4 regions of the Planococcus dechangensis genome follow, and region 2 is predicted to be linked to each of the others. Evidence: predicted binding sites of a transcription regulator. Region 2 holds the regulator's gene; each other region holds the start of a gene.

Evidence for each region. The regulator LexA, encoded in region 2, represses DNA repair genes until DNA is damaged. The targets are predictions, from matches to a motif close to CGAACATATGTTCG.
Region 1: the regulator LexA is predicted to act here: its motif matches at 4,943-4,956, upstream of uvrB (excinuclease ABC subunit UvrB).
Region 3: the regulator LexA is predicted to act here: its motif matches at 1,729-1,742, upstream of parE (DNA topoisomerase IV subunit B).
Region 4: the regulator LexA is predicted to act here: its motif matches at 3,088-3,101, upstream of ACFO5U_RS11890 (Y-family DNA polymerase).

What each region holds. Positions count from the first base shown of each region.
Region 1 covers NZ_JBHSGL010000014.1:100,562-108,214, reverse strand. Annotated here, with positions in the region: gene ACFO5U_RS14015 (S9 family peptidase) at 1-676, shown strand, start outside; gene ACFO5U_RS14010 (enoyl-CoA hydratase-related protein) at 716-1,492, opposite strand; gene ACFO5U_RS14005 (ABC1 kinase family protein) at 1,594-3,210, shown strand; gene ACFO5U_RS14000 (YhjD family protein) at 3,450-3,815, shown strand; gene ACFO5U_RS13995 (competence protein ComK) at 3,812-4,366, opposite strand; gene ACFO5U_RS13990 (IDEAL domain-containing protein) at 4,543-4,782, shown strand; gene uvrB (excinuclease ABC subunit UvrB) at 5,026-7,008, shown strand; gene uvrA (excinuclease ABC subunit UvrA) at 7,015-7,653, shown strand, end outside.
Region 2 covers NZ_JBHSGL010000005.1:549,277-556,929, forward strand. Annotated here, with positions in the region: gene tkt (transketolase) at 1-700, opposite strand, end outside; gene ACFO5U_RS05995 (DUF896 domain-containing protein) at 787-1,020, opposite strand; gene ACFO5U_RS06000 (YneB family resolvase-like protein) at 1,079-1,732, opposite strand; gene yneA (cell division suppressor protein YneA) at 1,729-2,046, opposite strand; gene lexA (transcriptional repressor LexA) at 2,214-2,834, shown strand; gene ACFO5U_RS06015 (hypothetical protein) at 2,989-3,192, opposite strand; gene ACFO5U_RS06020 (hypothetical protein) at 3,253-3,789, opposite strand; gene glnA (type I glutamate--ammonia ligase) at 3,974-5,308, opposite strand; gene ACFO5U_RS06030 (MerR family transcriptional regulator) at 5,346-5,732, opposite strand; gene ACFO5U_RS06035 (methionine gamma-lyase family protein) at 5,839-7,077, opposite strand; gene ACFO5U_RS06040 (trimeric intracellular cation channel family protein) at 7,186-7,653, shown strand, end outside.
Region 3 covers NZ_JBHSGL010000005.1:303,103-310,755, reverse strand. Annotated here, with positions in the region: gene parE (DNA topoisomerase IV subunit B) at 1-1,714, opposite strand, end outside; gene ACFO5U_RS04610 (CoA-binding protein) at 1,830-2,270, opposite strand; gene plsY (glycerol-3-phosphate 1-O-acyltransferase PlsY) at 2,372-2,962, shown strand; gene ACFO5U_RS04600 (HesB/YadR/YfhF family protein) at 2,984-3,280, shown strand; gene ACFO5U_RS04595 (hypothetical protein) at 3,308-3,616, opposite strand; gene ACFO5U_RS04590 (acyl-CoA thioesterase) at 3,591-4,043, opposite strand; gene acnA (aconitate hydratase AcnA) at 4,314-7,028, opposite strand; gene ACFO5U_RS04580 (DinB family protein) at 7,159-7,653, opposite strand, start outside.
Region 4 covers NZ_JBHSGL010000005.1:1,768,801-1,776,453, reverse strand. Annotated here, with positions in the region: gene ACFO5U_RS11915 (tripartite tricarboxylate transporter permease) at 1-56, shown strand, start outside; gene ACFO5U_RS11910 (FusB/FusC family EF-G-binding protein) at 184-861, shown strand; gene ACFO5U_RS11905 (hypothetical protein) at 858-1,160, shown strand; gene ACFO5U_RS11900 (fumarylacetoacetate hydrolase family protein) at 1,263-2,153, shown strand; gene ACFO5U_RS11895 (SDR family NAD(P)-dependent oxidoreductase) at 2,195-2,944, opposite strand; gene ACFO5U_RS11890 (Y-family DNA polymerase) at 3,163-4,374, shown strand; gene ACFO5U_RS11885 (FAD/NAD(P)-binding protein) at 4,647-5,822, opposite strand; gene ACFO5U_RS11880 (GTP-binding protein) at 6,114-7,226, shown strand; gene rpmG (50S ribosomal protein L33) at 7,246-7,395, shown strand; gene rpsN (30S ribosomal protein S14) at 7,435-7,653, shown strand, end outside.

The DNA.
Region 1 (7,653 bases), on a different contig from region 2:
GCTTGTCGTCAACATCCACGGTGGTCCACATGCCATGTATGCCAATACATTCGTCCATGAAATGCAATTGCTCGCAGCAAACGGCTACGGGGTCCTCTATATTAATCCACGCGGCAGCCATGGCTATGGCCAAGCTTTTGTCGACGCAGTGCGTGGCGATTACGGCGGCGGGGACTACCGGGATATTCTCGCGGCACTCGATCAAGTCATCGAAACAAACCCGTGGGTCGATACAACACGGCTCGGCGTAACAGGCGGCAGCTACGGGGGATTCATGACGAATTGGATTGTCTCCCATACCGACCGCTTTAAAGCAGCCGTCACGCAGCGTTCGATTTCCAACTGGATTTCCTTTTTCGGGGTATCGGATATCGGCTATTATTTCAGCGATTGGCAGCACGGAGTCGGAATGGAAAATGTCGAGAAGTTATGGGAACATTCTCCGCTGAAATACGCAAAAGACATCCATACGCCATTGCTCATTTTGCATTCGGAAAATGACCATCGTTGCCCGATCGAACAAGGGGAGCAATTGTTCATCACGCTGAAAAGCATGCAAAAAGAAGCGGAATTCGTCCGTTTCCCGGAAGCCGACCATAATCTATCGCGCACCGGAAAGCCGAATTTGCGCTTTGCCAGACTAGAAGAAATTATCGGGTGGATGAAACGCCTGTGATAAATAAAAAAACCGGACGGGATTTCCCGTCCGGTTTTTTTAACGTCCTTTGAATTCAGGTTTACGTTTTTCACCAAAAGCTACCAGTGCTTCAACGCGGTCTTCTGTTGGAATGGTGATTTCGTATGCTTTTCGTTCGATTTGCAAGCCTGTCTGTAAATCGGCATTCATTCCATTCTTGATGGCGAACTTCGCTTGCTGCAGTGCAATCGGTCCGTTAGCCAAAATGGAATCGGCAAATGCTCCTGTAATAGCGGGCAATTCTTCACTTGAGGCGATGCGGGTCACGAGGCCGTAATCGAGTGCTTCCGCTGATTTCAGGCGGCGTGCAGTCAAAATCAATTCCAGCGCTTTTGCTTCGCCGATGAGTCTCGGCAGGCGCTGCGTCCCTCCAGCACCTGGGATGATCGCAAGGCTCGTCTCGGTGAGACCGAGCAATGTATCGTCTGCAGCGATACGGAAATCGCAAGCAAGTGCAAGTTCCATGCCGCCTCCGAATGCATAGCCGTTGATCATCGCAATCGTCGGCTGCGGCAAGTTTTCGATCGTCGTGAACACTTCGCCGATTTTATAAATATTGCGTTTTACTTGCTCAGGCGTCAATGTTTTGCGCTCTTTTAAGTCTGCGCCTACACTGAACGCTTTGTCGCCGGATCCGGTGAAGACGACGATGCGGATATCGGGATTGATGCGGATCGCTTCCGCTACTTGTCCGAGTTCGGTGAGCATATCATAATTGAATGCGTTCATCGCATCCGGGCGGTTTAATGTGACAAATGCCAAATTGCCTTTTTGTTCATAATGAATTGTTTCCATTTCCATCCCCCTCTTGAGAATCCATCCCTTAAAAACATACCACTTTTTGGACTAATCTGTCACCAAACTCTATAATGAAGTCAATAGAGAGGAGCGCATACATGAACCAGTTTACATATCTCCGAATTTACCGCATCGTTTCCATGGCGATTCGTTTTTATTTGCAAGTATCGATTTTCCAAAGGCGCAACCGGGGCAAGTGGACTCCTGTCGTGGAGCAGCGTTGGAACGAACTTGTCACTCGACAAGCGAAAGAATACAAAGAGTTGGCGCTTAAGCTTGGAGGTCTGATGATCAAATTGGGCCAATTTCTGTCGACTCGTGCGGATATCATGCCGCCCAGCTTTTTGGCTGAACTGGAAGGCTTGACCGACCGTGTGCCCTCCGTTCCGCGAAAAGACATCATCGAAGTGCTTGAGCAGGAGTGGAACGTGGAACATAGCAATTATTTGAGCGAGCTGTCGGAGGCAGCGATCGCCTCTGCGTCAATCGGCGAGGTTTATAAAGGCCGCTTGAAAAACGGCACCGAAGTCGCTGTTAAAGTCCAGCGTCCTGGGACCGACCGCATCATCCGTGCGGATTTCCAAGCGATGCGCATCGTCATTTGGCTCGCGAAGAAATTCACTCCGTTTACGAAACAAGTCGATTTTGATCAATTGTATGTCGAAATGACCGAAACGATCGGTGCTGAATTGAACTTTGTCCGTGAATTGCAGAACGGACGGGCATTTTCAGACCGTTTTGCAGAAATGAACGGCGTCCATATCCCGCTTTATTACGATGAGTATACGACGCGCCGCGTGCTCGTCATGGAGTGGATCGAAGGGGCGCGCATTACCGATATCAGCTTTATCGAAGAACATGGCCTCGACCGCCACGAGATTTCCGAGCGGTTGTTCATTTTGTTTTTGGAGCAAGTATTGTATGGGGGACAGTTCCATGCTGACCCGCATGGCGGAAACATCTTGTTAAGGCCGGACGGCACAATCGTGCTGATCGATTTCGGCATGATCGGTACGATTTCCGAGCGCGATTCACAGGCGATTCTATTGATTGCGGAAGGCATCCTGTTCAAAAACTATGAGCAAGTGCTGGACGGCTTGGAAGATCTGCGGTTCCTATTGCCTCACGCAGACCGCAATCTGTTGGAAGATGCGGTGGAGCGTCTAGTTGCTGCATATGAATCGAATGAATTGATGCAGATGGATAGTTTTGTCGTCGAGCGGCTGTTGAAAGATATGCAGGACATTGTCCGGACACAGCCGGTTCAGCTGCCGGCAGAATTTGCCTTCTTCGGGCGGGCGGCTTCGATTTTTGTCGGTGTCTTGCATGTATTGGACCCGAACGTCGATTTATTTGCACTTGCGCGCCCACGTGTTCTGGAATGGGCTTCGACTAAACGCGAAGGAAAAGGGATTTTCGGGAAAGAAGATGTGCTGCGCTGGGTGCTGAACTCGACCGGGCCGGCAAGAGTTTTCCCGAAAAAACTTATCAATTTCCTCGAAGAGCCGGAAAAAATGCGCAATTATCTAGAGAACAAAGAAGGCAGGGAACGTGAGCATCAGCGCGATATGCAAAGCCGGATGTTCGCTGGGATTTTCGCGCTGGTGTCGTTTACCGGCATCTCCTTATCGGTCTGGTTTTGGCATGAAGCATTTCTATGGGTATCGTCCGTCTTTTTTGTCGGCTCTCTATGGGCGTTCCGCGCCATCCGGTAGTTTAAGCCATTTATATCCGATCATATCCCATAAAAAAAGCGCCATTGTGAAATGCAAATTCCCACATTTGCATCTCATAACGGCGCTTTTTTGTTTAGATAGATCACCACATAATGAAACAGCTGCATCAACTAGAGTGATTACAATGGATTTATTTTACTACGGCCTCTTGCAATTTGTGAATTACCCGTTAAAATGAAAACAAGAACACTTGTTCCTATTTGTTAGGGGGTGAGGAGATGCCTCTGATTTCTAGGGCGGAAATGGCCGTGTTTGAGAAACGGGTGGAACTGCCGATGGTTCTCCTCATCTTAGAGCGGGATCGTGAGTGGATCCAAAACAGTGCGTTGAAGTTAAAAGCCCCTTATGTGGAATTGCTGGATAAAGCGATCGAACACGTAAAGAGCGATTTGACTGACACGATTGAGCAGATGAGGGCAAACGGAATGAAGTTGAGGCGAGGTGTAAAAGACGGCAATTTCTCGGAATACATTTTTTGCCACGGCGGCTATGAAGATCACCGACGCTATTTGAATATCCGTCTGAAAAATGCCGTAGAGGATTTATTGCGGTTTTATTTGGCTACAGCAGCCAAGGCGCTTTAATCCAATGGCTGATGGCTGCGCGGGGGAAAGGCCCGTTTTGTCACATAATTCATCCGGTGGTTATGGACGCGCTGTGCTTTTTTGAAATAACGGCGCAAGGAGCCAGTGAAAGAATGCTGGTTCCGAAGCGCAATCGGCGAGATGTCTGCAGGGACGACAACGCCGTTGCTGAGCGATACCAGACTGCTGCGTCCAGTCTCATCTGCAGCAATCAAATCGATGGCATCAAAATTGAACCAGATAGAGTCGCGGTTTTTCGGAGAATGTGTGGGAAAGAAAATCAGTGGATTTCCATAATATTCACCGACGATGATTGGCGGTTTATGTTTTACGCCGATCGCTTTTTGTGCGTAGAGGGTGGCGCTGGCAAGAGAGCCGCGATAAAAAGAGCAGGATTTCGCCACAATTTTATAAACCGATTCCTCCACGAGAAATTCACTGCGGTCTTCAATGACCCGTGTCAGGAGCCGATGCCCGTCCATATACGGCAACAGCGCGTAGGTACTGCTGCAAATTGTATAGGAAGCGGGGTATTGATTCTTTTTGCCCATGTATATTTACCCCCTAAATTTACTTTACATACATTATTATAATAAAAAATGGGAAATACACAATAACTAATTTTTGAAAATAATATTTTTTCAATCTCGTTGTAATTTTCAAAAAACTCTTGCTTCTTACTTGTGTTGTCGTGTATACTAATGAAAAGCATTCGGGGTGAAGAAGAATGGAAAACTATTATTCTTATGCTGACTTCATGAAAGCGATGGCTCAAACGAAAAAAATCACGGAAGCGGAAAAACTGCTGAATGATATTTATCTAGATCTTTTCTTGAAGCATGTTCACCGCGAACAGCAAGAGACGCAATTGCTTGCACTTATCGACGAAGCCCTGGATCATAACGACCGCAAATCTTTCGACACATATACCGCACAGCTTCAAGAGCTCAAGCGGGAAGAAGAGTAGCAGAAAAAGCCGCCCTGGCTGGGGCGGCTTTTTTTATGCGCGAAGATAAATACGCAATGACGCATATGCAAACAGTCTGTCCCTTAAAAAAGCCTGAGAAGACATATAAGTTGCTTCTATATAACAAAGCAAACAAAATAGAATAATGAAACAACAAGAAAAAACATACGTTCGCTTTTTGTTAGAGGATTTTTAGGGCATATGTTAAAGTAGAAGTAGTGAAAATTACGGGAGGACACATCCATGAAAAAGGAATTCAACTTACAAGCTCCTTATGAACCGGCCGGCGATCAACCGGAGGCTATCGCCAAATTGACCGAAGGAGTGATCGGGGGCAAGCGGATGCAAACTTTGCTCGGCGCAACCGGTACAGGAAAAACATATACGATGTCCAATGTAATTCAACAAGTAAAAAAACCGACATTGGTCATGGCCCATAACAAAACATTGGCCGGCCAGCTCTATAGTGAATTTAAGGAGTTTTTTCCTGACAATGCCGTAGAGTATTTTGTCAGCTACTATGATTATTATCAGCCTGAGGCGTACGTGCCCCAATCTGACACATTTATAGAAAAAGATGCCAGCATCAACGATGAAATCGATAAACTGCGCCACTCGGCGACAAGTTCTTTGTTCGAGCGGGACGATGTTATTGTCATCGCATCCGTTTCATGCATCTACGGCCTCGGTTCGCCGAAAGAATACCGTGAACTTGTCGTGTCGCTGCGCAAAGGTATGGAAATCGAGCGCAACCAATTGCTCCGCAAATTGGTCGACGTGCAATATGAACGCAACGACATCAACTTTATCCGCGGTACATTCCGCGTACGAGGCGACGTCGTGGAAATTTTCCCGGCTTCGCGTGATGAACGCTGCTTACGCATCGAATTTTTCGGCGACGAAATCGACCGTATCCGAGAAGTCGATGCACTGACTGGTGAAATCATCGGGGAACGCGAGCATGTGGCCATTTTCCCAGCTTCCCACTTTGTTACGCGTGAAGATAAAATGATCAAAGCGATCGAGAACATCGAAGCAGAGTTGGAAGAACGCCTAAAAGAAATGCGCGCCGAAGATAAATTGCTGGAAGCGCAGCGTCTGGAGCAACGTACCCGTTATGACTTGGAAATGATGCGGGAAATGGGCTTCTGCTCAGGTATCGAAAACTATTCGCGTCATCTGACATTGCGTCCAGCTGGAGCACAGCCTTACACCTTAATCGATTATTTCCCGGAAGATTTCCTGTTGGTTGTAGATGAAAGCCACGTGACCTTGCCCCAAGTGCGCGGCATGTTCAACGGTGACCAGGCGCGCAAAAAAGTGCTTGTCGACCATGGCTTCCGTCTGCCTTCCGCAATGGATAATCGACCGCTGACATTTACGGAATTCGAGGAACATATTAAACAAGCCGTATTCGTTTCAGCAACACCGGGTCCATACGAACTTGAACATACCCCGGAAATGGTGGAGCAGATCATCCGTCCGACCGGCTTGCTCGATCCCGAGATCGAGATCAAGCCGATCGAAGGGCAAATCGATGATCTTATGGATCAAATCCAACAGCGCAAAGAGCGCGGTGAACGGGTCTTGGTAACCACCTTGACGAAAAAGATGTCCGAAGACTTAACGAATTACTTGAAAGAAGCAGGCGTCAAGGTCAATTACCTGCATTCCGAAATCAAGACGCTTGAGCGCATCGAAATCATCCGTGAATTGCGGATGGGTGTATACGATGTACTCGTCGGCATCAACTTGCTGCGTGAAGGCCTCGACATTCCGGAAGTGTCGCTGGTGACCATTCTCGATGCCGACAAGGAAGGCTTCCTCCGTTCAGAGCGCTCTTTGATCCAGACGATGGGGCGTGCAGCCCGTAACGAGAACGGCCATGTCATCATGTACGCGGACCGGATAACGGATTCGATGCAAAAAGCGATTGATGAAACGACACGCCGCCGCACGATCCAAGCGGCTTATAATGAACAACATGGCATTACGCCAATTACGATAAAGAAAAAAATTCGCGATGTGATCCGTGCCACTGAAGCGGCGGAAGAAACGGAAGAATACGTCAGCAAGGCAGTGCAAGGGAAAAAGCTCAACAAAGCAGATCGCTTGAAGCTGATCACTTTGCTCGAAAAGGAAATGAAAGAAGCAGCGAAAGCGCTCGATTTCGAACGTGCGGCTGAACTGCGTGATACTGTGCTGGAATTGAAAGCGGAAGGATGATTAGTTTTGAAAAATCAAGAAATACGCATACAAGGTGCGCGTGCTCATAATTTAAAAAATATTGATGTCGTCATTCCGCGCGACAAGCTGGTCGTCATGACCGGTTTATCCGGGTCGGGGAAATCGTCTTTGGCATTTGATACGATCTATGCCGAAGGACAGCGCCGCTACGTAGAGTCATTGTCTTCATATGCCCGCCAGTTTCTGGGGCAGATGGACAAGCCGGATGTCGACTTGATCGAAGGCTTATCGCCGGCGATTTCGATCGACCAGAAAACGACGAGCAAAAACCCGCGGTCCACAGTGGCGACCGTGACAGAAATCTATGATTATATTCGCCTGATGTATGCGCGGATCGGCAAGCCGATCTGCCCGAACCATGGCATTGAAATTTCTTCACAGACAATTGAACAAATGGTTGACCGCTTGGTTGAGTATCCGGAACGGACGCGCATGCAAATTTTGGCGCCGCTCGTGTCCGGACGCAAAGGAACGCATGTCAAGCTGCTGGAAGATGTGAAAAAGCAAGGATATGTGCGGGTCCGCGTCAACGGCGAACTCATTGATTTGGATGATGATATTTCACTCGACAAAAACAAAAAGCATTCGATTGAAGTTGTCATTGACCGCGTCATCATGAAAGAC
Region 2 (7,653 bases):
TTGCCTGCGCAATTTTTTCAGATAGATCATCCAAATTGTTTCCATCTTCTACACGCAAGTAATTCCAACCATATGATTCGAAACGCTTCTTGATATTCTCTGAAAAGCTCATCGACAAATCGCCATCTAGCGAAATGTCATTGCTGTCGTATAGTACGACCAACTTATCCAGCTTTAAATGGCCTGCAAGTGAGATTGCTTCTCCTGCCACGCCTTCCATCAAATCGCCGTCTCCGCAAAGAGCGAAGGTGTGATGGTCTATGATATCAAGTCCGTCTTTATTATAAGTAGCAGCCAGGTGGCGCTCTGCCATAGCCATCCCGACAGCCATGCCAATTCCTTGGCCAAGCGGTCCTGTCGTTGCTTCAACGCCCGCAGTGTGGCCATATTCAGGATGGCCTGGAGTTTTAGAATCCCACTGGCGGAAGTTCTTGATTTCATCCATCGTTAACCCATATCCGCTCAAGTGAAGCAAGCTATATAGCAACATAGAGCCGTGTCCTGCTGATAATACGAAACGGTCGCGGTTAAACCATTCCGGATTGTTCGGGTTGTGGTTCATGTGCTTTGTCCAGAGTGTATACGCCATTGGTGCGGCGCCCATTGGAAGTCCCGGGTGTCCCGAGTTTGCTTTTTCAATAGCATCGATTGAAAGTGTTCTAATGGTATTCACTGCAAGTTGATCTACGTGGTTTGACATAGTGACATCCTCTCTGAAACTTAAATTTAATCCTATTATAGTTTAGTCAACAATAGGAAAGAATACAACGAAAAAGAGAATAAGTATTAATTCAAATACTTATTCTCTCGGATATTCTTAATTTTATCTGGCGTAACATCTTTTCCTTCTGGATCGATGACGGTGACATTCTCAATCGTGCCGCGCATCGACTGTCGGAAATTCTTCAGATATTCCTCGCGAAGGGCAGTTTGTTCAGATGCCTCTTCTTTAGAAAGCCCGTCTTTTTTGGACTTTTTGGATAGTGCGTTAATGCGCTTGATTTTCTCTGGAGATAGCACGCAAAGTCCCCCTTTCTATTGCTCCATCGTACAAAAAAAGGCGGGGCTGTGCAAGATTTCAGCTTTCTTTCATTTGCTGATACTCTTTATATCTCCTGTGGACGGTCGCTTTGCTCGCTTGGTAGCCGAAACCTTGCAGCGTGACGGCGATCTCGTGGAATGTCAAACCACTCATCTTTAAACTGACGATTTGATCCACTGGCAGTTCCAGACGCTCGCGGCCATCAGGATTCCCTTTGCCTTTCAAATTGCGTTCCGGTTTATAACCGTTTTCCACCGCCCGCCTCATGCCGCGTTTGATTTTTGCGTTATGGATTTTGCGTTGGTATTCTTCAACGATGGCGAGTATCTCAAGCACCATATCGTCCATATCGTTTAATGCAATCGGGCCTTGATCGGACAAGGTAAACACATCAACTTCGTGTTTTTTCATTACGTGCAGCAAAGCGATGCGTGCGTGTCCCCGGCCAAGGCGTGTTTCATCTTGGATGAACACCGCATCGATCCGCTCAGATTTGATCTGGTTGAGCATTTCAAGCAAGCCTTCGCGGTCCATTTCGTATCCGCTATGCTGGTCTACGTAAACTTCCTCCACCAAATACCCTTGTTCAAACGCAAATTTCATCAACTCTTCTTCTTGGCGTTGGAGCGAACTTTCCTGCTCATCTTTTGCCGTGCTTACACGGCAGTATACCAAAGCCTTTTTCTTCATTCGGCATCACCTGCATAATATTTCGTTTCATCTGGTGAATAATTCAATTGTTCCACCGGAATCTTCAACGATTGTCCCGCCACAATTTTAGTTGTCTTCAAATTATTCACTTCCATGATTTCTTCTATCCATTTATGGTGTGGAGTATCGCCGCTGAAAGATTCAGCAAGCTCCCACAGCGTATCACCTTTTTCGATTTCAAGCTCGCCTAGCTGTTGTTTTTGGGTATTATGGCTAATCACTGAATAGAAAGTGAATACGATGATCAATGAAAAAAAGAAAATCAAATATGAGTTCTGTCGAAAAAATGTCATTCAAGCCGCCTCCTCAAGAATATTTGTTCGGAATGTATGTTCTCATAATAAAGCGAACAGGTGTTTCTTGTCAAGAATAAATTCGAACCTATGTTTGCATTTCAATGCCCGAGTTGCTATAATAAGGATAGTTAATCATAAAGAAATTCTATAAAGAGGTGAAACTGGTGAAAAAAGTATCTAAGCGTCAGGAAGATATCCTGAATTTCATAAAAGACGAAGTGCGTGCTAAAGGTTATCCACCCTCTGTCCGCGAAATTGGAGAAGCAGTAGGATTGGCTTCCAGTTCGACTGTACATGGGCATTTAGCTCGACTCGAAAGCAAAGGCTTGATCCGAAGAGACCCTACAAAACCACGAGCAATTGAAATCATCGGATCCGAAGAATCCTTGATTGACAAAAGCCCTGTGCTCCATGTCCCGCTTATCGGTAAAGTCACCGCCGGCATGCCGATCACTGCGATCGAAAACGTCGAAGAATACTTTCCGCTGCCCCAAACATACGGAACCGAGGAAGACCATATCTTCATGCTTGAAATCATGGGTGAAAGTATGATCGAAGCTGGTATTCTTAATGGTGACTATGTTGTTGTAAAACAACAGCAAACCGCCAATAACGGCGATATTGTTGTTGCCATGACAGAGGAAAACGAAGCAACCGTCAAACGCTTTTTCCGTGAAGACAATTATTTCCGGCTGCAGCCAGAAAACTCTTCTATGGATCCGATCATCGTAGACCAAGTGAGTATTCTCGGTAAGGTCGTCGGTGTATATCGTCAGATTCACTAAAAGTCAAACCAAATAAAGCAGAAGCATAGAAAAAATGAGGAAGTCTGCTTTCCTCATTTTTTCTATGCTTCTTTTTTATACAATAATTTAATTATGTAACCTGATTAATATAAAAAAGCAGATGCAACAGGCATCCGCTTTTTATAATGGGTTTTTATTCATTGTGTGATTCTGCAATAACAATGTATTTAACCAAATTGATTGTGACGCGGTAAATTTTCCCGCTTTTTTCATCAGTTAGTTCGTATGTGCCGTTTGATGGGATTTGGCTCATGGCCGATTCCTTATCGATTGCTTTTACACTATGGACAATGGAGTTTCCTTGATCAAAGAAGAATTCTACTTGAAACGTTTTCACTGAAATTCCTCCCTTCCAAAAAGAATGAATACACAACGTTAAGTGTAGCACAACTTATTGTTAATTTCGGTTTTTCCATTCCTTAAAGATCATTACTTTCAGCGCCAGCATTTCTTCTTCGTTTAAATCCTCTTCTAATTCTGCCAGAACTTCCGGAGCGGACATTGTGTCATTTTCCACGGCATTTTTCATTTTCAATAAATTTCGGAAGCCGACTTTTTTGATGACGGTATTGGCGGCTTCTTCCTTTGTCTCGAACGCCAGTTCTTGGCCTTCTGGTGCAGCCAACCGGTTATTATCGTTTTCGACAGCCGAATCCACTAACTCGTCTTCCAACTCTTGAGGTGGCTCATCTGCGCCGCTCACTGAGTCTTGTGGAGCATTGGCTTGGTTTTGCAGTTCTAGCATATATTGGTTCACTTGTGGATCCGATTCGATATAGCGGACCATTTCCTCCATTTTGCCACTTTCTTCAAGTTGCGTTAAGGCTCTTTGTGTCACCGCTTCTGTCGAAAGGTTCGGCCCAATGGCGTATAACGCAATTGCACTCATTGAAAACGCGATAAGAAATACTATAATGACATTCAAAAAACGCATGCAACCCCTCCAAATATAAATCTTTTTTCATATAAGTAAAATCTTACCACGTTTTCACTTCTGAACGTACATGTGAATGGGCGCAATCTGGAAGTTTTATTCCTCCAACTCAGTCTTTTTCTTCTTCGTAAGTCCTAAACTTAAAACAATAAAAAAACCGGAGCGCTGGGCTCCGGTTTTTGGATTAATACATTTTCAGGTATTGCTCGCGCTCCCACGGGTGGACGCTTGTTCTAAACATATCCCACTCAATTTCTTTCGCTTCAACGAAGTTGTTGAGAATATGTGAACCAAGTGCTTTTGTCATGACTTCATCTTTTTGCAATTCATCAAGAGCCGCGGAAAGCGTACCCGGTAGATCTTCGATGCCGACTTCTTTGCGTTCTTTGCGGTTCATGGCATAGATGTTGCGGTCTACCGCTTTTGGCGGAGTCAAATCACGCTTGATACCGTCAAGGCCTGCGCCAAGCAATACAGCCATTGCCAAGTAAGGATTCGCTGCAGGGTCTACAGAGCGAACTTCAACGCGCGTGGACAAGCCTCGGGAAGCCGGAATCCGGATAAGCGGGCTGCGGTTTTGGCCAGACCATGCAATGTAGCAAGGCGCTTCATAGCCAGGAACTAATCGTTTATAAGAGTTAACGGTCGGGTTTGTCACTGCAGTAAATCCTTTTGCGTGCTCGATGATGCCCGCTAGGAATTGGTAAGCAGTTTTGCTTAGTTTCATATCGCCATCTTCGTCAAGGAATGCATTTTCGTTGCCTTTGAACAAGGAAACGTTCATGTGCATACCTGATCCGTTGACACCGAACAATGGCTTCGGCATGAATGTTGCATGCAAGCCGTGTTTACGGGCAATGGTCTTGACAACAAGTTTAAAGGTTTGGATATCGTCACACGCTTTGATGGCATCTGCGTATTTGAAATCGATTTCGTGCTGTCCTGGCGCGACTTCGTGGTGGGAAGCTTCGATTTCAAAGCCCATTTCCTCAAGTTCAAGGACGATGTCGCGTCGGCAGTTTTCGCCAAGGTCCATCGGCGCTAGGTCAAAATAGCCACCATGGTCATTCAGCTCAAGAGACGGTTCGCCTCTTTCATCCAACTTGAACAAGAAGAATTCCGGCTCTGGCCCGAGGTTGAAATGAGTAAATCCAAGCTCTTCCATCTCTTTCAAGACACGCTTCAAGTTTGTGCGCGGGTCGCCAGCAAATGGCGTTCCGTCAGCATTGTAGATGTCGCAGATTAAACGAGCGACTTTACCTTTCCCTGTAATCCACGGGAATACCACCCATGTATCAAGGTCAGGGAATAAATACATATCCGATTCTTCGATGCGAACAAAACCGTCAATCGATGAACCATCGAACATCATTTTATTGTCGAGTGCTTTTTCAAGCTGGGATGTTGGAATTTCTACGTTTTTGATAACCCCGAGAATGTCGGTGAATTGCAGGCGGATAAAATTGACGTCTTCTTCTTTTACCAAACGAATAATGTCTTCTTTTGAATACTTGCTCATGAACTGTTCACTCTCCTAGTTATATTATGTAGCCCACTCATTTAAAGAAGCGGGATAAATCACCTTGTCGTTGAAACGCTGTATCGAATGGCCGGGCTTGATGCTTCATCTCTTCACGCAGCAATGTGCGAAGTTCAGCATCACTTAATGTTTTCGGCTCTGCTTTATCGTTTTCAGGCGTTTCCTTTGTTTCGTACAGTTTTTTAATTCCGGCGATATTAAGCCCTTGCTCCAGATAATCTTTAATCTCAAGCAGCGCATCAACATCATTCATTGAAAACATGCGTTTGTTTCCCTCAGTCCGTGCTGGATTGATCAGCTTCTGCTCTTCGTAATAGCGGATCTGCCGTGCTGTCAAATCCGTCAACTGCATTACGATGCTAATGGGGAGAATGGGCATCGTACGGCGAACCCGATTTGTCATAAGTTTCACCCATTTCACTAATTACTACATTTTCAGTTTATTACACGTTAGGTTACTTGTCAACTCAATGTTACGTTTTCTAACATGGAATTTAACTGTTGCTTATTCACTCTTCTGCCAATTCTGCTTGTTTTAAGGCATTTGTTGCGTTGATTACAGCAATTTTCACGTGCTCATAAGTCAAGCCGCCTTGAACAAATGCCGTATAAGGGGCTCGCAGCGGACCATCAGCCGTCAATTCGATGCTCGCACCTTGGACAAATGTCCCCGCTGCCATGATGACATCATCAGTATAGCCTGGCATATAGGCAGGCACCGGCAAAAATTGGGCATTGACCGGAGAATTTGCTTGAATTGTTTGGCAAAAAGCGATCATTTGACTGGCTGTGTTGAATGATACCGATTGGATAAGGTCTGTTCGCTCAGCCGAGTAATGCGGACTGGTCGCCATGCCAGCGGACTCCAAAAGTGCAGCTGTGAAAATTGCGCCTTTCAATGATTGGGATACGATGTGAGGCGCCATAAAAAACCCTTGGTACATATCGGCTAATGCATTGAGTGACGCCCCAGCCTCCCCTCCTATACCCGGAGATGTCATACGATAAGCGCATTTTTCAACAAAACTCTGCTTCCCGGCAATATATCCGCCGATTTTGGCCAAGCCGCCGCCTGGATTTTTGATTAAAGAACCAGCCATCAAATCAGCACCGACTTCAATCGGTTCTCTTAGTTCTACAAACTCTCCGTAGCAATTATCGACAAAAATGACCGCATCCGGCTTGATTTCTCGGATTCGCTGCACCATCTTTTCAATTTCCCCAATCGTAAAGGAAGGGCGGCTGTCATAGCCCCTTGAGCGCTGTATAGCAATCATTTTAGTTTGTGTATGGACCGCAGCTTTTACCGCCGGCCAATTCACTTCATTATCGTTTGTCAGCTCGATGTGGCGATAGCCGATCCCGAAATCTTTCAGCGAACCGGTATCATGTTTACCGCCTGAGACGATCGACGCAAGTGTGTCGTAAGGCTGTCCGGTGATGTAGAGAAGTTCATCGCCCGGACGCAAAATGCCGAACAGCGCAATCGTGATGGCATGCGTGCCTGAAATAATCTGCGGACGGACAAGTGCAGCTTGCGCTTTGAAGACATCCGCATACACACGCTCCAACGTATCACGTCCTTCGTCATCATAGCCGTAGCCTGTGGAAGGATGAAAATGGTGATCGCTGACTTTTTGGCGATGGAATGCTTCAAGCACTTTTTGTTGATTGTATAAAGCGACTTTATCCGCAGCTTCTAGCTGTGGACGGATTAGATCTTCTGTTTTTTGGATAGTTGTGTACATGGGAAGCTCCATTTCTTTTATATGTGGATTAATGATTTTGCTATTTGAAATTGTCTTGTATTCTGCTACAATTCATAGAGTTGTTCAAGTTAAGGAGGCGTCGAAAAAATGGCATGGGAAGTACTAAGCGCCATTGGCACTATTGCATTTGCAATTTCCGGGGCAATTATTGCCATGGAAGAAGAATACGATATTTTCGGCGTCTATTTGCTTGGCGTCGTCACCGCATTCGGCGGTGGAGCGATCCGTAATTTATTGATTGGTGTCCCGGTTTCCGCTCTTTGGGAACAGGAGTTTATGTTTCAGCTTGCGCTCATCTCCGTTACCATCGTCTTTTTGTTTCCACAAAAAACATTGAGCCACTGGAATCGATGGGGCTATTTTTTCGACGCCATCGGTTTGTCTGCATTTGCCGTACAAGGCGCGTTATTCGCGGTCGAATTAGGGCTGCCGGTATATGCTGCAGTCGTGGCGGCAGTCCTTACCGGTTCGGGCGGCGGAATGGTCCGCGACTTGCTGGCAGGCCGGAAGCCGCTCGTGTTGAAAGCCGAGATTTATGCAGTTTGGGCGGCCATC
Region 3 (7,653 bases), 250 kb from region 2:
TATAGCCTTTGCCGATTTTTTTGATCGACTTGTCCAGATCCGCTTCGGTCCAAGCATAATCGACCACTTCTTTCTTGCCGACGCCTTTGGACACTTTGTAGAGCGGCGGCAATGCGATGAACACTTTGCCGGCTTCGATGAGCGGTTTCATATAGCGGTAGAAAAACGTCAACAGCAGCACTTGGATGTGTGCGCCGTCCGTATCGGCATCCGTCATGATGATGACTTTGTTATAGGCGATATCGGCTACTGAGAAATCCGATGATACACCGCCGCCGATGGCATGGATGATGGTAGCGATTTCTTCGTTTTTCATGATATCTTCAAGCTTTGCTTTTTCGGTGTTGACGACTTTCCCGCGCAACGGCAAGATCGCCTGGAATGTTCGGTCGCGTCCTTGCTTTGCCGAACCGCCGGCCGAGTCGCCCTCGACAAGGTATAATTCGTTCTTTTTGGCATTGCGTGACTGTGCCGGCGTCAATTTTCCGGACAGCAGCGAATCCGATTTTTTGCGTTTTTTGCCATTGCGGGCATCTTCCCGTGCTTTTCGTGCGGCGAGACGCGCTTGTGAGGCCCGTATCGCTTTGCGTACGAGCGATGCACTATGTTCTGCGTTCTCCTCGAGGAAATACATCAATTGCTGGGAGATGACCGCATCGACCGCACCACGGGCTTCGCTCGTGCCGAGTTTGCTTTTCGTCTGTCCTTCAAACTGCAGCAAGGCTTCCGGAATGCGCACGGAAACAATCGCCGCCAAGCCTTCCCGGATATCGGAGCCTTCGAGGTTTTTGTCTTTGTCTTTCAGCAAATTGATTTTTCGGGCGTAATCGTTGAAGACACGCGTCATCGCGGCTTTGGCACCGGTTTCATGCGTACCGCCGTCACGCGTTCTGACATTGTTGACAAAGGACAGAATGGTCTCGGAATAACCGTCGTTGAACTGGAATGCGAATTCCACTTCCAGGCTGTCGCTTTGGCCTTCCATATACGCCACTTTATGCAGCACGTCTTTTTCTTCGTTCAAGTATTCGACGAACGCCTCAATGCCCGTTTCATAGAAAAAGCTTTCGCCTGTCCCGGTGCGTGCATCGATCAATTCGATGGTCATGCCTTTCATGAGAAAAGCCGATTCGCGCAAGCGCTCGCTGAGCGTATCGTAATTGTATTTGGCAATAGAGAAGATCGTCTCATCGGGCAGGAAATGGATCAACGTACCTGTTTCCTTCGTTTTGCCAATTTCTTCTAATGTAGTGGCCGGTTTTCCACCATTTTCAAAGCGCTGGCGGTATTTGCGGCCATCGCGGTGAATTGTTACTTCGAGAAAGCTGGATAAGGCGTTCACGACCGAAGCGCCGACGCCGTGAAGCCCGCCGCTTGTCTTGTAGCCGCCTTGGCCAAACTTGCCTCCGGCGTGGAGCACCGTCAAAATGACTTCCGGTGTCGGTTTGCCGCTTCTGTGCATTCCCGTCGGCATGCCGCGGCCGTAGTCGCGGACGCTGATGCTATTGTCTTCGTGGATGGTCACCGTAATGCGGTCACCGAATCCGGCCAATGCTTCATCGACAGAGTTGTCGACGATTTCATAGACCAAATGATGAAGCCCGCGGGTATCGGTCGAACCGATATACATCCCCGGACGTTTTCGTACAGCATCCAGCCCTTCTAGAACTTGGATTGCTTCTTCGTTGTATGCGGTGCTGTTCGTTTTAGCCATCTATTTCCCTCCAGCAAACATTTGTTCGTATACTCTCTTCTTTTAATCGTATGTCATTTATGCCGTTCCTGTCAATGTTCATAGAAAAAGAGCGCTAGGCGCCCTTCGTGAAATGCTATTTCAAGATGGCATGTTCGACTTTAATACAGCGGTCCATAATAACCGTATAGCCTGCTTCTGACAGGCGGTTGAATACCGCTTCGTCGACCACATTCAGCTGTGTCCAAAATACCGGCGCATCGAGTTTAAGAAAATCCTCAGCTATGTCCGGCAAAAACTCGCTGCGGCGGAACACATTGACGATGTCGACTGATTCCGGAATGTCCTGAAGCGTGGCGTAGCTTTTCTCACCAAGTATGCTGTCGGCTAGCGGGTTGACTGGAATGATGCGATAACCGGCATCTTGCATCGCTTTTGACACCATATAAGATGTGCGCATCGGATTCGGGCTCAGTCCGATCACTGCGATCGTTTTCGCATTGTCGAGCACTTCTTTGATTTCTGTGCGGTCTGGGTTTTTCAACAAAATCACCTGTCCTTTTAGTCTATCATACATGAAACGACGGCGTTTGTTGAATAATCCGCCATCTATTGTTTCTCTTACAAAGCTCATGGTAAACTGTAGAAAAGAAACTTGCACCTACAAAGGAGTCAGCCATGGATATATTTCTTCCGCTCATAATCGCTTATTTACTCGGATCGATCCCTTCTGCGTTATGGATCGGAAAACTGTTTTACAACACCGATGTCCGGACCAAAGGAAGCGGCAATCTCGGCGCCACCAATACGTTCCGCGTGCTCGGCCCGAAAGCCGGATTGGTCGTCACTGTTCTGGACATATTAAAAGGCACTGCCGCGACGCTGCTGCCGTTAGTGATCGCAACAGACATCCATCCGCTCATTTTAGGCGTAGTTGCCGTAATCGGCCATATGTTTCCTGTATTCGCCCGCTTTAAAGGCGGCAAAGCAGTTGCCACATCCGGCGGCATCCTGCTAGGCTACCAATGGCCGCTGTTCTTGCTCGCCGTCGCCGTCTTACTGATTGCGTTGAAGATCACCAAAATGGTATCCTTATCGTCAATCATCTTGGCCGTAGTATCGGTCGTCTACACCATCATCTACACGATCAATACCGGCGATTACTTATTCATGGCCGTCATATTTACGCTTGCGACGTTCATCATTTACCGTCACCGTGCGAATATCGCAAGAATCCGCGCGGGCACAGAACCGAAGATCAAGTGGTAGACATCGAAAGGACGTGTTTGCATGGAGATCCATCTAAGCAAAGAAGCAACAACTTGGTTCAATGAAGAAATGGAAGTGGAGCCTGGCGAAGCGGTGCGGTTTTTTGTCCGCTACGGGGGTTCTGGCCTGCAACCGGGCTTTTCGATCGGCGTCACAAAAGACAGCCCATACGAACCGGCTGTCCGCCACGAACAAGAAGATGTGCTGTACTTTATCGAATCGGCAGACGAATGGTATTTCGACGAACACGACCTCCACGTCACCGTGGATGATGACTTGGATGAATTAAGTTATTCATACGAACAAAAAGAAGCATGACGCTCACGGCGTCATGCTTCTTTTTGTTTATTTAGAGACTTTGACTAACTTATTCAGTTGCTCTAATTGCCCTTCTGCCCGCAAGATTTCGGCTTGGCGGCTGCCGAATAAGTCGAAATGCGGATAGTCATTTCTGAGATCCAGCCATTCTCGCTGCAGGCCGTAGCGGCTGCCCCAGTCAACCAATTTGTCGATGTCACTGCAGCCCACCTTAGTCACCGTCGTGCAGCCAGGAAAACGATGGTCGACCCAGTAATGCGTCAAAAACGAAATATGCCCATCAGCTACGTCTTGTTTCCAGCGCTCCAATTCAGGCCGTCGGATTCCGAACGCCATCTTGTGCCGCCTCCCTTGCCACTTCTTTGTATTTTGCATCCCATTCCGGATCGACTTTGCCGAGCGGCACCGGACGAAAGCTTTCTTTTTTCACCACTGCATGCTCTGAAGTCGCCTTGGCAGCGATCGTGCCGTCTTCGTGAAGCACCTCATAACCGTAAGTCGTCCGCAGGCGCCCGTGCGACTCGACCCATGTTTTGACGATCGCTTTCGTGCCGTAGCGCAATGCCGCTTTGTATTGGATGGAGATATCGGTGACGGGCGATAAAAAGCCTTGCGCTTCCATACCGGCGTAAGTAAAGCCGAGATCCTTGATCAATTGTGTCCGGCCGATTTCGAGCCACACCAGGTAGTTCGCATGATAGACAACGCCCATCTGGTCGGTTTCCGCATAGCGGATTTCAATTTCTTTTTCACTTATGTACATGTCCTTCACCTCTCCTCTAGTATACAGGACAAGTCTTGGGATCAAAAAGCACAAGCTCCTATAGTTTTTGTTTTTTAGCTGTCGAGAAACTCTAGAAAATGTGTTTTGCGAAACTTAAACATTTCACTGATTCTCTGGTTTAGTGAAAAGTAGCTGATTCTTAAAATAGTAATGGATTATTTGCTTATTCTAACTTTGAAAAAGCACAAGCTCTTCTCACTTGTGCTTTTTTTAACCAAAAAAAAGCCGCCCGGAGGCAGCTTTTTTCTTTTATACTTCTAGCAATTTGTTGCGGAGCACCATTTGCAGGATGCCGCCGTGACGGAAGTAGTCAACTTCCACTTCAGAATCGAAGCGTGCGAGGACTTTGAATTCCGTGACATTGCCGTTTTCAGCAGTTGCTGTGACAGTGAGTACGTCGCGCGGTTTCACATCGTCAGACAAGTTGACGCTGATTGTTTCGTGGCCGGTAAGGCCAAGAGACTCAGCGCTTTCGCCGTTGACGAATTGAAGCGGCAAGACGCCCATCATCACAAGGTTTGAACGGTGAATACGCTCGTAGCTTTCCGCGATGACTGTTTTGACGCCCAGAAGGAATGTCCCTTTAGCAGCCCAGTCACGGGAAGAGCCCATGCCGTAATCTTTACCGGCTAGAACCACAAGTCCTGTACCTTGCTCTTGATACTTCATGCATGCATCATAGATCGGCATGATTTCACCAGTCGGCCAGAATGTTGTAAATCCACCTGTTGTACCTGGTGCTACTTGGTTACGGATGCGGATGTTGGCGAATGTTCCGCGCATCATCACTTCGTGGTTACCACGACGGGACCCGTAAGAGTTGAAGTTGCGTGGCTCTACGCCGTTTTCACGCAAGTACAAACCAGCTGGTGTATCTTTTCCGATTGCGCCTGCCGGTGAAATGTGGTCAGTTGTAATCGAATCAGCGAATTTCGCCATGACACGAAGGCCGGAAAGCGGCTGGATCGGTGCCGGTTCTTTCGACATTCCTGTGAAGAACGGCGGGTTTTGGATGTACGTAGAATTTTCATCGAATGCATACAAGGAATCGTCGTTTGTTTCGATTGCATTCCATTCTGCGTTTTCAGTGAAAACATGCTCGTATTCTTTACGGAACAATTCCGGAGTAACTGTGTTAGCTACAACGTCTTTTACTTCTTGTGAAGAAGGCCAGATATCTTTGAAGAATACATCATTGCCTTCTTGGTCTTGGCCGATCGGGTCCACTTCAAAGTCGATGTCCACAGTTCCGGCAAGTGCATAAGCGACAACCAGCATTGGAGATGCCAAGTAGTTTGCTTTTACTAGCGGGTGGATACGTCCTTCAAAGTTCCGGTTACCGGACAATACAGAAGAAACGAGCAAGTCGTTTTCGACAATTGCCTCTTCGATTTCTGGAAGAAGCGGGCCAGAGTTCCCGATACATGTTGTACAACCATAGCCGACCAAGTTAAAGCCGATTTGGTTCATGTACTCAAGAAGACCGGAATCGCTCAAATAGCCGGTAACGACTTTTGAACCTGGCGCAAGTGATGTTTTTACGTAAGCTGGCGGCGTTAAGCCTTTTTCTACAGCTTTTTTCGCTACAAGTCCAGCTCCGAGCATAACGTACGGATTGGATGTATTGGTACAAGATGTAATGGCTGCAATTGCCAATGCACCTGTTTTCATTTCAGCTGTTTTGCCATCGTTGAACTTAACCGTTGCTGTTTTGCTGACTTCATTTTCATCAAGTGCAAAACCGTGTGGGCCTTCTGCAGCCGTCACCGCTGTATTGAACTCTTTCTTCATTTGAGAAAGCGGAATCAAATCCTGCGGGCGTTTCGGTCCAGCCAAGTTTGGCTCGATGACTGAAAGATCGATTTCAACAAGGTCTGTATAGATCGGGTCTTCATTATCGACCGTGAAGAACATATCGTTTGCAGTCAAATATTCTTTCGTAACAGCAATTTGCTCTTCAGAACGAGCTGTCAAACGCATGTAAGTAAGCGCTTCTTCGTCTACTGGGAAGAATCCGCAAGTTGCGCCGTATTCAGGTGCCATGTTGGCAATCGTCGCGCGGTCAGCAAGCGGCAATGTCGTAACGCCTGGTCCGAAGAACTCGACAAATTTACCTACAACGCCTTTTTTACGCAATGTTTCAGTGACTTTAAGTGCCAAATCCGTCGCAGTCGCACCGTTTGGCAATTCACCAGTCATTTTCACGCCGATAACTTCTGGAATCGGGAAGTAAGAAGGTTGTCCGAGCATGCCAGCTTCCGCTTCGATGCCGCCGACTCCCCAACCAAGAACGCCGATACCGTTGATCATTGTTGTGTGGGAATCTGTTCCGACAAGCGTATCCGGGAATGCTTCGAAAGTGCCGTCTTCGTTTGGTACAGCGTGGACAACGTTCGCCAAGTACTCAAGGTTAACTTGGTGGACGATCCCTGTTGCTGGTGGGACTGCACGATAGTTGTCATATGCTTTTTGAGCCCAGTTTAGAAACTGGTAACGTTCAGCATTGCGCTCGAACTCAAGTTCCATGTTCGCACGAAGTGCATCTTCGTTGCCGTAACGGTCAACTTGAACCGAGTGGTCAATGACCAAGTCAACTGGAATTTCCGGGTTGATCTTGTCCGGGTCGCCGCCCATTTCAGCCATAGCTGAACGAAGTGCTGCCAAGTCAACAACCACCGGTACACCGGTGAAATCTTGAAGGATGACGCGTGAAGGCTTGAACGGAACTTCCGCTTCTTTGTTGGCATCTTTGCCCCATTTTGCTAATTCTTCTACATGCTCGTCTTTGATGACATACCCGTCGTGCTGACGCAATACGGATTCCAAAAGTACTTTTACAGAGTACGGAAGGCGAGATACTTTCGCGATCCCCGCTTCTTCGAGTGCAGCGAGACGATAATAGTTATACGTCTTGCCGTTAAGCTCGAAGGATGTGCGGCTGTTGTGCAAACTGCTCTTTGCCATAGTCGTGTTCCTCCTTTAAATCTACTGAAAAGGCGTGTTACCGCGTCTTTTCTCCTCTTCCATCATACCGAAACATAGTGCATAAGTAAATTACATTAAAATTATGCATTGCGATAAGTTTTTTGAATGACTATTTCTTTTTCTCATCGACTTTTCTTAAGGTTTCTTCCAATTGGGCTAAGTGCCGTTTTTCATGATAGCCGACAAACGGAAACCACTGAACGAGCGGGACATCACCGAATACCGGATGCGGCATGGAGTTGTTTCGGAGTGTCTCTTCGCCTGCGGATGAGAATACCTCATACATACGGTTTCTCGACGCATTCAATTTTTCTTTCATCTCATCTAAGGTGAAGTAGCTGTCATCCGGAACCGTGCGCTTGGGTGCTTCCACTTTCACTTTGCGGCTGACGGATAGCTGAATCGGTTTTTTGATGGCTTTGTTCTGCTGATTTTTTTTAATAGCTTGTGCGACACCTTCGGCAATGGTCGTTTCAATTTTTTGAAGGTGATCCAAAATCTGCATCGCCGACCATTCTTCCTGTGAAGGCTTTTGATTCAATTCATCATTGGTAAAGCCTTCAACTTTTTTCAAAATTGTGTGCCGGATCTTTGCGTTTTCCTC
Region 4 (7,653 bases), 1.2 Mb from region 2:
TCACAGTGTGGCAGAATTATCGGACCAACCATCGCTTAAAGAAAAATATGCGTTGACTAAAAAACCAGCCAATTGTGGAATCCCGCTTGGTTGGTTTTTTGAATGGGCCATAATGGAAACGACCGTATAGATGAAGTATGATGAATAGACAACAACCAGAACCTGAAAAGGAGATGGAGAGCGATGACCATCACAAAAGAATCGACAGGCCGGACAAATGTCACGGGTCAACCCGATGCATTTATTCGCAACCATCAATATAACTTCATTAAAGAACAGGCATTAAATCTCGTGACGGCGCACGCAATGGCGAATGATGCAGAAGTGCTGAGCGTATTGCGCCATTTGAGCCACGAGAAGGTGTTCGCGCTGTTCCCGGCGTTGACGGAAGAGCAGAAGCAAATATTGCGCCCGTTGACTTCGGTGAAAGACACTGACGATGCGGAAGGGTTTCTCGCGGGTCTGCGCCCCCACTTGATTCCATTTCGGGCGGTTACCAACGACAGCTTGAAACGGCTGTTCCCGAAAGTCAAACGACTCAAGGGGCCGAACGTGCCGTCAATTGATTTTTACTCTTTGTCTTACCTCGCCTGGCAGGAAAACACTAACCGCTTTTTGGTCGCTGAACGCAACGGCCGCCTGCAGGCAGTGAGCGGCCAGTTCGGTGCAAGCCGCAAACAAGGCATCTGCATGATTTGCCATAAACACGGCACGGTCGGGCTGTTTACGGCGAAGACCAAAGCGGGCGCCGACAATTATATCAAGCACGGCCAGTATATTTGTGCCGATGAATCGCTATGCAACAGCCGTCTTACATCACTAGAACGCCTGGAACAGTTTCTGGACCGATTGGAACGATGATGATAGAGGGCACAGATTGGATCTGGGCAATCGGCTTGGTATTGGGCGGTGCGGCAGCTGCTTATTTGCTGCTGAACGAATGCGTTAAAGCGGTGGAGGTGCGTATAGAGCATATGATGAAACGAATCGAACAAATAGAAGCTGAGGCAGGCTATGAAGAGCCTGCCATCAACGATGAGTTGCGCCGGTTGATCGCCGAAGGGCAGGAGATTCGTGCGGTTAAGGCGGCGCGCGTCGCATTCGGTTATTCGCTCCTTGAAGCAAAACATTATATCGATGGATTAAAAGAAAATAGTTGAAAAGTGCAGGCATTCCCGAGTGGAATGCCTGCTTTTTTTATTCATACAGCAGGTTTTTAAGGAAGAGAACTCGAAATAAACGGGAAAGGAAGGGGAGATAGTATGCGCCTCGCAACAATCCGTTGGAATGGCACAGAAGAAGCGGCGCTTGTTATGGCAAATGGTTTTTTGCCGCTGCGCAAGTTAAACGAACATACTGCTGAAAACTGGCCGACCGACTTGTTTACTTTGATCGAAACGGGGGAACTCGAACTGTTGAAAAGATGGCTGAGGGAAGAATTTGAACGCATGCCGGAAGGAGCGCTCGAAGAATCGATCATGCCGTTTGCTGATGCGGATTACGCGCCTTTATACAGGCACCCGCGGAAAATCTGGGGCATCGGACTCAACTACGCCGAGCATGCTGCGGATTTGAAGGAAGTGTCCCCGGACACGGAGCCGGCGAGTTTCCTGAAACCGGATACGACGATCATCGGGCCGGAAGATGTCATCAAGCTGCCGAAACAGTCTGAGCGCGTCACCGCAGAAGCGGAACTCGGCATCATCATCGGCCAAAAATGCAAAAATGTATCACCGGAAGATGCTTTTGATGTGGTGGCGGGTTTTACGACCATTATCGACATGACTGCGGAAGACATTCTAGAGAAAAATCCGCGCTATTTGACGCGTGCCAAAAGCTTCGATACGTTTTTCAGCTTCGGGCCGGAATTGCTGACGCCGGATGAGGTGGAAGGGGTGCTCGAATTGACCGTAGCCACCGTCAAAAATAGCGAGGTCCAGCGGAAAAACAGCGTGTCGAACATGACGTTCCGGCCGCGGGATCTCATCGCGTTTCACTCAGAAGTCATGACGCTTTTGCCGGGAGACATCATTTCCACCGGTACACCGGGTGCCGTCGTCATCCGTGATGGTGATGTGGTGGAATGCCGGATCGACGGTTTCAAAACTTTATACAATCCGGTCGAAGATTTGAAAGTTCCGGGTCGTGAATAAATAAAAGACGGACAACCACACTGGTGGTTGCCCGTCTTTTGTTATAAGGCGGCCATGCCGCCATCAACGCGGTATTGTGTACCGCTGATAAACGTACTTTCATCCGATGCCAAAAACAGCACCAAGTTGGAAATGTCCTCAGATTCGGCGTAGCGGCCGAGTGGAATCGTTTTCGATAAAGTTTTTTCGGTCGTGCCGAGTCCTTCCTCGAGCGAGCGCATCATGCGTGAATTGACGGGAGACGGATGGACCGAATTGACGCGGACTTGATGGCGCGCACTTTCGTAAGCCGCGGCTTTCGTCAAACCGACGACCGCATGCTTTGATGTGATGTACGGGCTGACGTTCGGCGAACCGCTAAGGCCGGATACCGACGACATATTGATAACGCTGCCCGAGCCTTGTTGGTACATGACCGGCAGCACATGCTTTAATCCCAGGAACACGCCGCGCACATTGATGGCGATGACTTGATCGAAATCTTCGACTGTCTGTTTGGTGAGCGGAGAGACCTTGCCTTCGATGCCGGCGTTATTGAAGAACACATCGATTGTGCCGAATGCTTCAACGGCTTTATCGACATAGTTTTTCACGTCATCTTCTTTAGACACGTCCGCTTGGACCGTCACGACTTCGCCGCCGAGTTGTTGCTTAGCGGACTTGAGTGCGTCTTCTGATACGTCAACAATCACCACTTTCGCGCCTTCTTCCATGAAACGCTTGGCGGTCACTTTGCCAATTTCTCCCGCGCCTCCTGTAATGACCGCTACTTTTCCTTCAAGTCTTGTCATTGTGTTATTCCTCCTCTAAGGCAATGAGTTAATTCCCACATTTTCCATTTTACCGATAACTCTTTAGGATTCAAAACATTCTGTTTATTTTAAGCGGATCTTTCTTTTGCCTCTTGCTGCTTTTCCTCTTTTACAGTAAAATAAGAACAAACGTTCTGTATAGGGGTGGCGTCGTGGAAAAGTCAGCAGAAAGAAAGCGGTATATCGCCTGTATTGATATGCGTAGCTTTTACGCCAGCTGTTCGGCAGTGGAACTCGGCCTCGATCCGATGGAAGCGTGCATTGCCATCGTCGGCAATCAAGAGCGCAAAGGCAGCGTCGTGTTGGCCGCATCACCGCAAATGAAAAAGCGTTTCGGCGTTAAAACCGGCACGCGGCTGTTTGAAATTCCGGATCATCCGGATATTTTGCTGATCGAGCCGAAAATGCAATTTTATTTGGAGATTTCGATGGCCATCACCGACTTGTTCGCCCAATATGTCCCGAAAGAAGATATTCACGTCTACAGCGTCGATGAAAGTTTTATCGATTTGACCGGCATCCTCCATATTTACGGAACGCCGGAAAAAGCGGCAATCGACATGCAGGATTCGATCATGAGCCAGTTCGGCCTGCCGTCAGCGGTCGGCATCGGGCCGAATATGTTGATGGCCAAGCTGGCGCTGGACTTGGAAGGCAAGAAAAAAGGCCTTGCGCATTGGACGATGAAAGATGTGCCGCGGAAATTATGGCCGGTTTCACCGCTCAGCAAAATGTGGGGCATCGGCAGCAAAATGGAGCGTAACCTGAATAATATGGGAATCTTCACAGTCGGCGATTTGGCGCGTGCAGACCTCAAGAATTTGGAAGATCGTTTCGGTATCATGGGCCATCAATTGTATCAGCACGCCCGCGGCATCGATTACTCGGAACTCGGTTCGCTGATCATCGAAGGGCAGAAAAGCTTCGGCAAAGGCCAGATCCTCTACCGCGACTATGAAACGCGGGGGGACATCCTGACGATTGTGCTCGAGATGTGCGAAGACGTCGCCATGCGCGCGCGGGAAGCGCGCATGGCGGGGCGCACGATTCATCTCGGTATGAGCTACAGTAAAAATGCATATGGCGGCGGCTTTTCGCGCTCCCGCTCGATTGACGAAGCGACGAACGACACGTTAAAGATTTACGAAGTATGCAAAGAGCTGTTCCGCGAATTTTACCTCGGCAAGCCGGTGCGCCAAATTTCGCTGTCAATCACCAATTTGGAAGACGAAATTTCCATGCAGCTGAGCCTGTTCGAAGCGGACAAATGGCAAAGGCGCCGGCTTGGCGCAGCGATGGACGCCATCAAGCGCAAGCACGGCCCAACCGCAATCTACCGCGGCGTGTCGGGCACCGAAGCAGGCACGGCACTCGATCGGACCAAGCTGATCGGCGGCCATAAGAAATGAAATGTAAAAAGACCTGCCACTCGGCAGGTCTTTTGCCAGAGTGTTGAATAAGTCTAGACTCTTCTATGAATTTTTATCAAAAAAAGATTCTTCTTTGCACAAAAACAGATTGGAATCTTTAAGTGTCTGCAGAAAGTTAGGCTCGACCCTAACCGGAGCAGTGAAGCGGCTGAGGCCGTGCCCGCGGAAAGCGTCCGGCTGGAGCGAAACGCCAAAAAGCTGACGAGGTTTCTCGACAGCCACAGTAAAAGACCTGCCACTCGGCAGGTCTTTTACTGTGCAGCGACAATGCGCGAAGCTGCTTCGCGCGCACCGGAAATATTGCGTGAGATCGGGCCGACTTCAAGTTCTGCAAGAGGCCCCATCACATAGAGTCCCGGCCCCCATTGCAAAGTATGCGAAACGACAGGATAACCACAGTCGGCACACGGCAAACGCTGTTCTTCGATAATGGGCGACAGCCATTCGCGCCCTGGAAGCTGCGGCTGAAAGCCAGTCGCTAAAATGACGGTGCCGGTTTGTTGGAGCAAGCCGCCGTGTTCATTATAGAGCGCGGTTGTGCCGTGTTGATGATCGGCTTTGTGCACATGGCCGTCAGCGACCAGTCCGGGAAATTGACGGAGCTGGTTGCGCATTTTAACATTCAAGTCTGGCGGGATGGAACCTTTTCTGCGCGCCCGGACAATCATTTCCCGTCGACGTGTGTAAGACCGTGTCTTGCGGAAAGCGTGCTGGTATTTCGGCCCGAGCCATCCCGGGTCGCTGTCGAAATCGTGGACGCGGAATGGGTGGCGTTTCAGGAGTGTAACTTGTCCGGGAAACAGCTTGTGCAGCTTCAACGTTAAATGGACCGCGGTAATGCCACCGCCGATAACAGTGAACGGCGCTTGCGATAAATCGAACTCCGGCAGCTCTCGGTCGAACACATGGTACACCGAACCGGGGGAATGGGTTCGCAATTGCTGTGCCCAATCAGGCCAGTGCAATTGTTCGCCGGCACCGATGGCAAGGACGATATTTGTCCCGGTAATCCGTGTGCCATCCTCCAACTGGACATGCCATCCGTTTTCTATTCGATTGATCGACGCTACGCGACCTTGGATCCAGCTCCGGCGAATGTCCTGCTCGCGGGCAAGATGCTCGCAATGTTCACGGAACAGCGAGAGGGAAGGGCGCTTTAATCTGCCGAAAAACGATGCGTCTTCACTGAAAGGGCTATTTTTGGCGTGATTGGTCAACGAAAAGGGCTCGACGTCGAGGTGATGGACAAAAGGAGATCGCAAAAAAGGCATGGAAATGGTTTCCGTGCAGCGTTTCCAATCCGCTAATGGCTCTTCGTGCGGGTCGATGATCGCTATTTCTTCAGCTGTGACTGCTTTTTGTTTTCGCAAGAAATTCGCAAGCGTCATTCCTTGAATGCCGCCGCCGATAATAATCCACGTATGCATACGGGCATCGGCTCCTTCCTATAAAAAGTAATGAACAGTATAACTTTCGGTTTACAAATAGTAATCGTTACGCTTTAATTAAAAACAGCATACATGCTCCAGCGATAAAAGACAAGAGCGATCCTGTTGGTACTGGTCCGCTCAAGCACAATAAGCGGCTACGGCGTTGCTAAGTTTACAGCTTGCCAGAAAGGATTCGAAAAAATCCTTGCACAATCAGGTAAAGCCCGTTATTATATAAAACGTAATCGTTACGATTTAATGGACAGAAACATAAGGGAGTTTTATAGAATGGATAAACGAATCCCCATTACGGTGTTGAGCGGCTATTTGGGCGCAGGCAAGACGACGCTGTTGAATTATATTTTAACGAACCGCGAAGGCTTGAAAGTGGCGGTCATCGTCAACGACATGAGCGAAGTGAACATCGACAGTGCGCTCGTCCAAAACGGCGGGTTTTCCCGAACGGAAGAAAAATTGGTCGAAATGCAAAACGGCTGCATCTGCTGCACGCTGCGTGAAGACTTGATCGTCGAAGTTGAAAAGTTAGTGAGGCAGGGCGACATCGACTATATCGTCATTGAATCGTCTGGCATCAGTGAGCCGGTGCCGGTCGCGCAGACATTCAGCTATATGGACGACACGCTCGGCGTCGATTTGTCCGCGTTATGCCGCCTCGATACGATGGTGACGGTCGTCGACGGCCATGGCTTCTGGCGCGATTTCGCGTCCGGCGAAACGCTGCTCGACCGAAAAGAAGGCGCGACAGAAGAGGACGAACGCGAAATTTCAGATTTGCTCATTGATCAGATTGAATTCGCAGACGTTATTCTGTTAAACAAAACCGATCAGCTGGCACCGGACAAAGCCGATGAATTAGTGGGCGTGCTCAAAGCGCTGAACCCGTCAGCGAACATTCTCCGCACTGAGCATTCCCAAGTGGCGCTTAGTGAGGTCCTCAACACGGGCCGCTTTGATTTCGAGCAGGCGAGCCAAGGGGCCGGCTGGATCAAGGAACTGAACGAAGAACATGTACCGGAAACGGAAGAATACGGCATCGCGTCGTTCGTCTACCGCAGTCAAACGCCGTTTCACCCGGAGCGTTTATTTGAATGGATCATGGACTGGCCGGTGGAAATCGTGCGCGCCAAAGGATTCTTGCGCATCGCGACGCGTGATTCGGTCGCGACATTATTGTCGCAGGCAGGACCGTCGGCGAGCTTAGAGACGGCAGGCGCATGGGAATCGGACAGCGTGAAAATGACCGAGCTTGTGCTGATTGGTATCACTATGGACCAACAAGCGCTGACGCAGTCACTGGATAACTGCCTGCTTACGGCACAAGAACTGGCACAGGACTGGAGCCAACTTCCTGACCCGCTGCCCGCTACACACATCATTTAATAAATAGGAGGAAACCAATATGAGAGTAAACATCACACTAGCGTGCACAGAATCAGGAGAGCGCAATTACACAACAACGAAAAATAAACGCAACAACCCAGAGCGCATCGAATTGAAGAAATACTGCCCGCGTTTGAAAAAAGTGACATTGCACCGCGAAACGAAGTAATCATCCGGAAAATAGAGCATAATGGAGAGGAGCCTACTAATGGCCAAAAAATCAAAAGTCGCACGCGACAAAAAACAACGTGAAATGGTGGCGCGCTATGCGGATCTACGCAAAGAATTGAAAGCGCAAGGCGATCACGCGGCATTGGCAAAACTGCCGAAAGATTCATCACCGACACGCTTGAAGAACCGCTGTGAAGTAACCGGACGGCCGCGCGGATTTATGCGCAAATTCGGCATGTCCCGCATCGCATTCCGC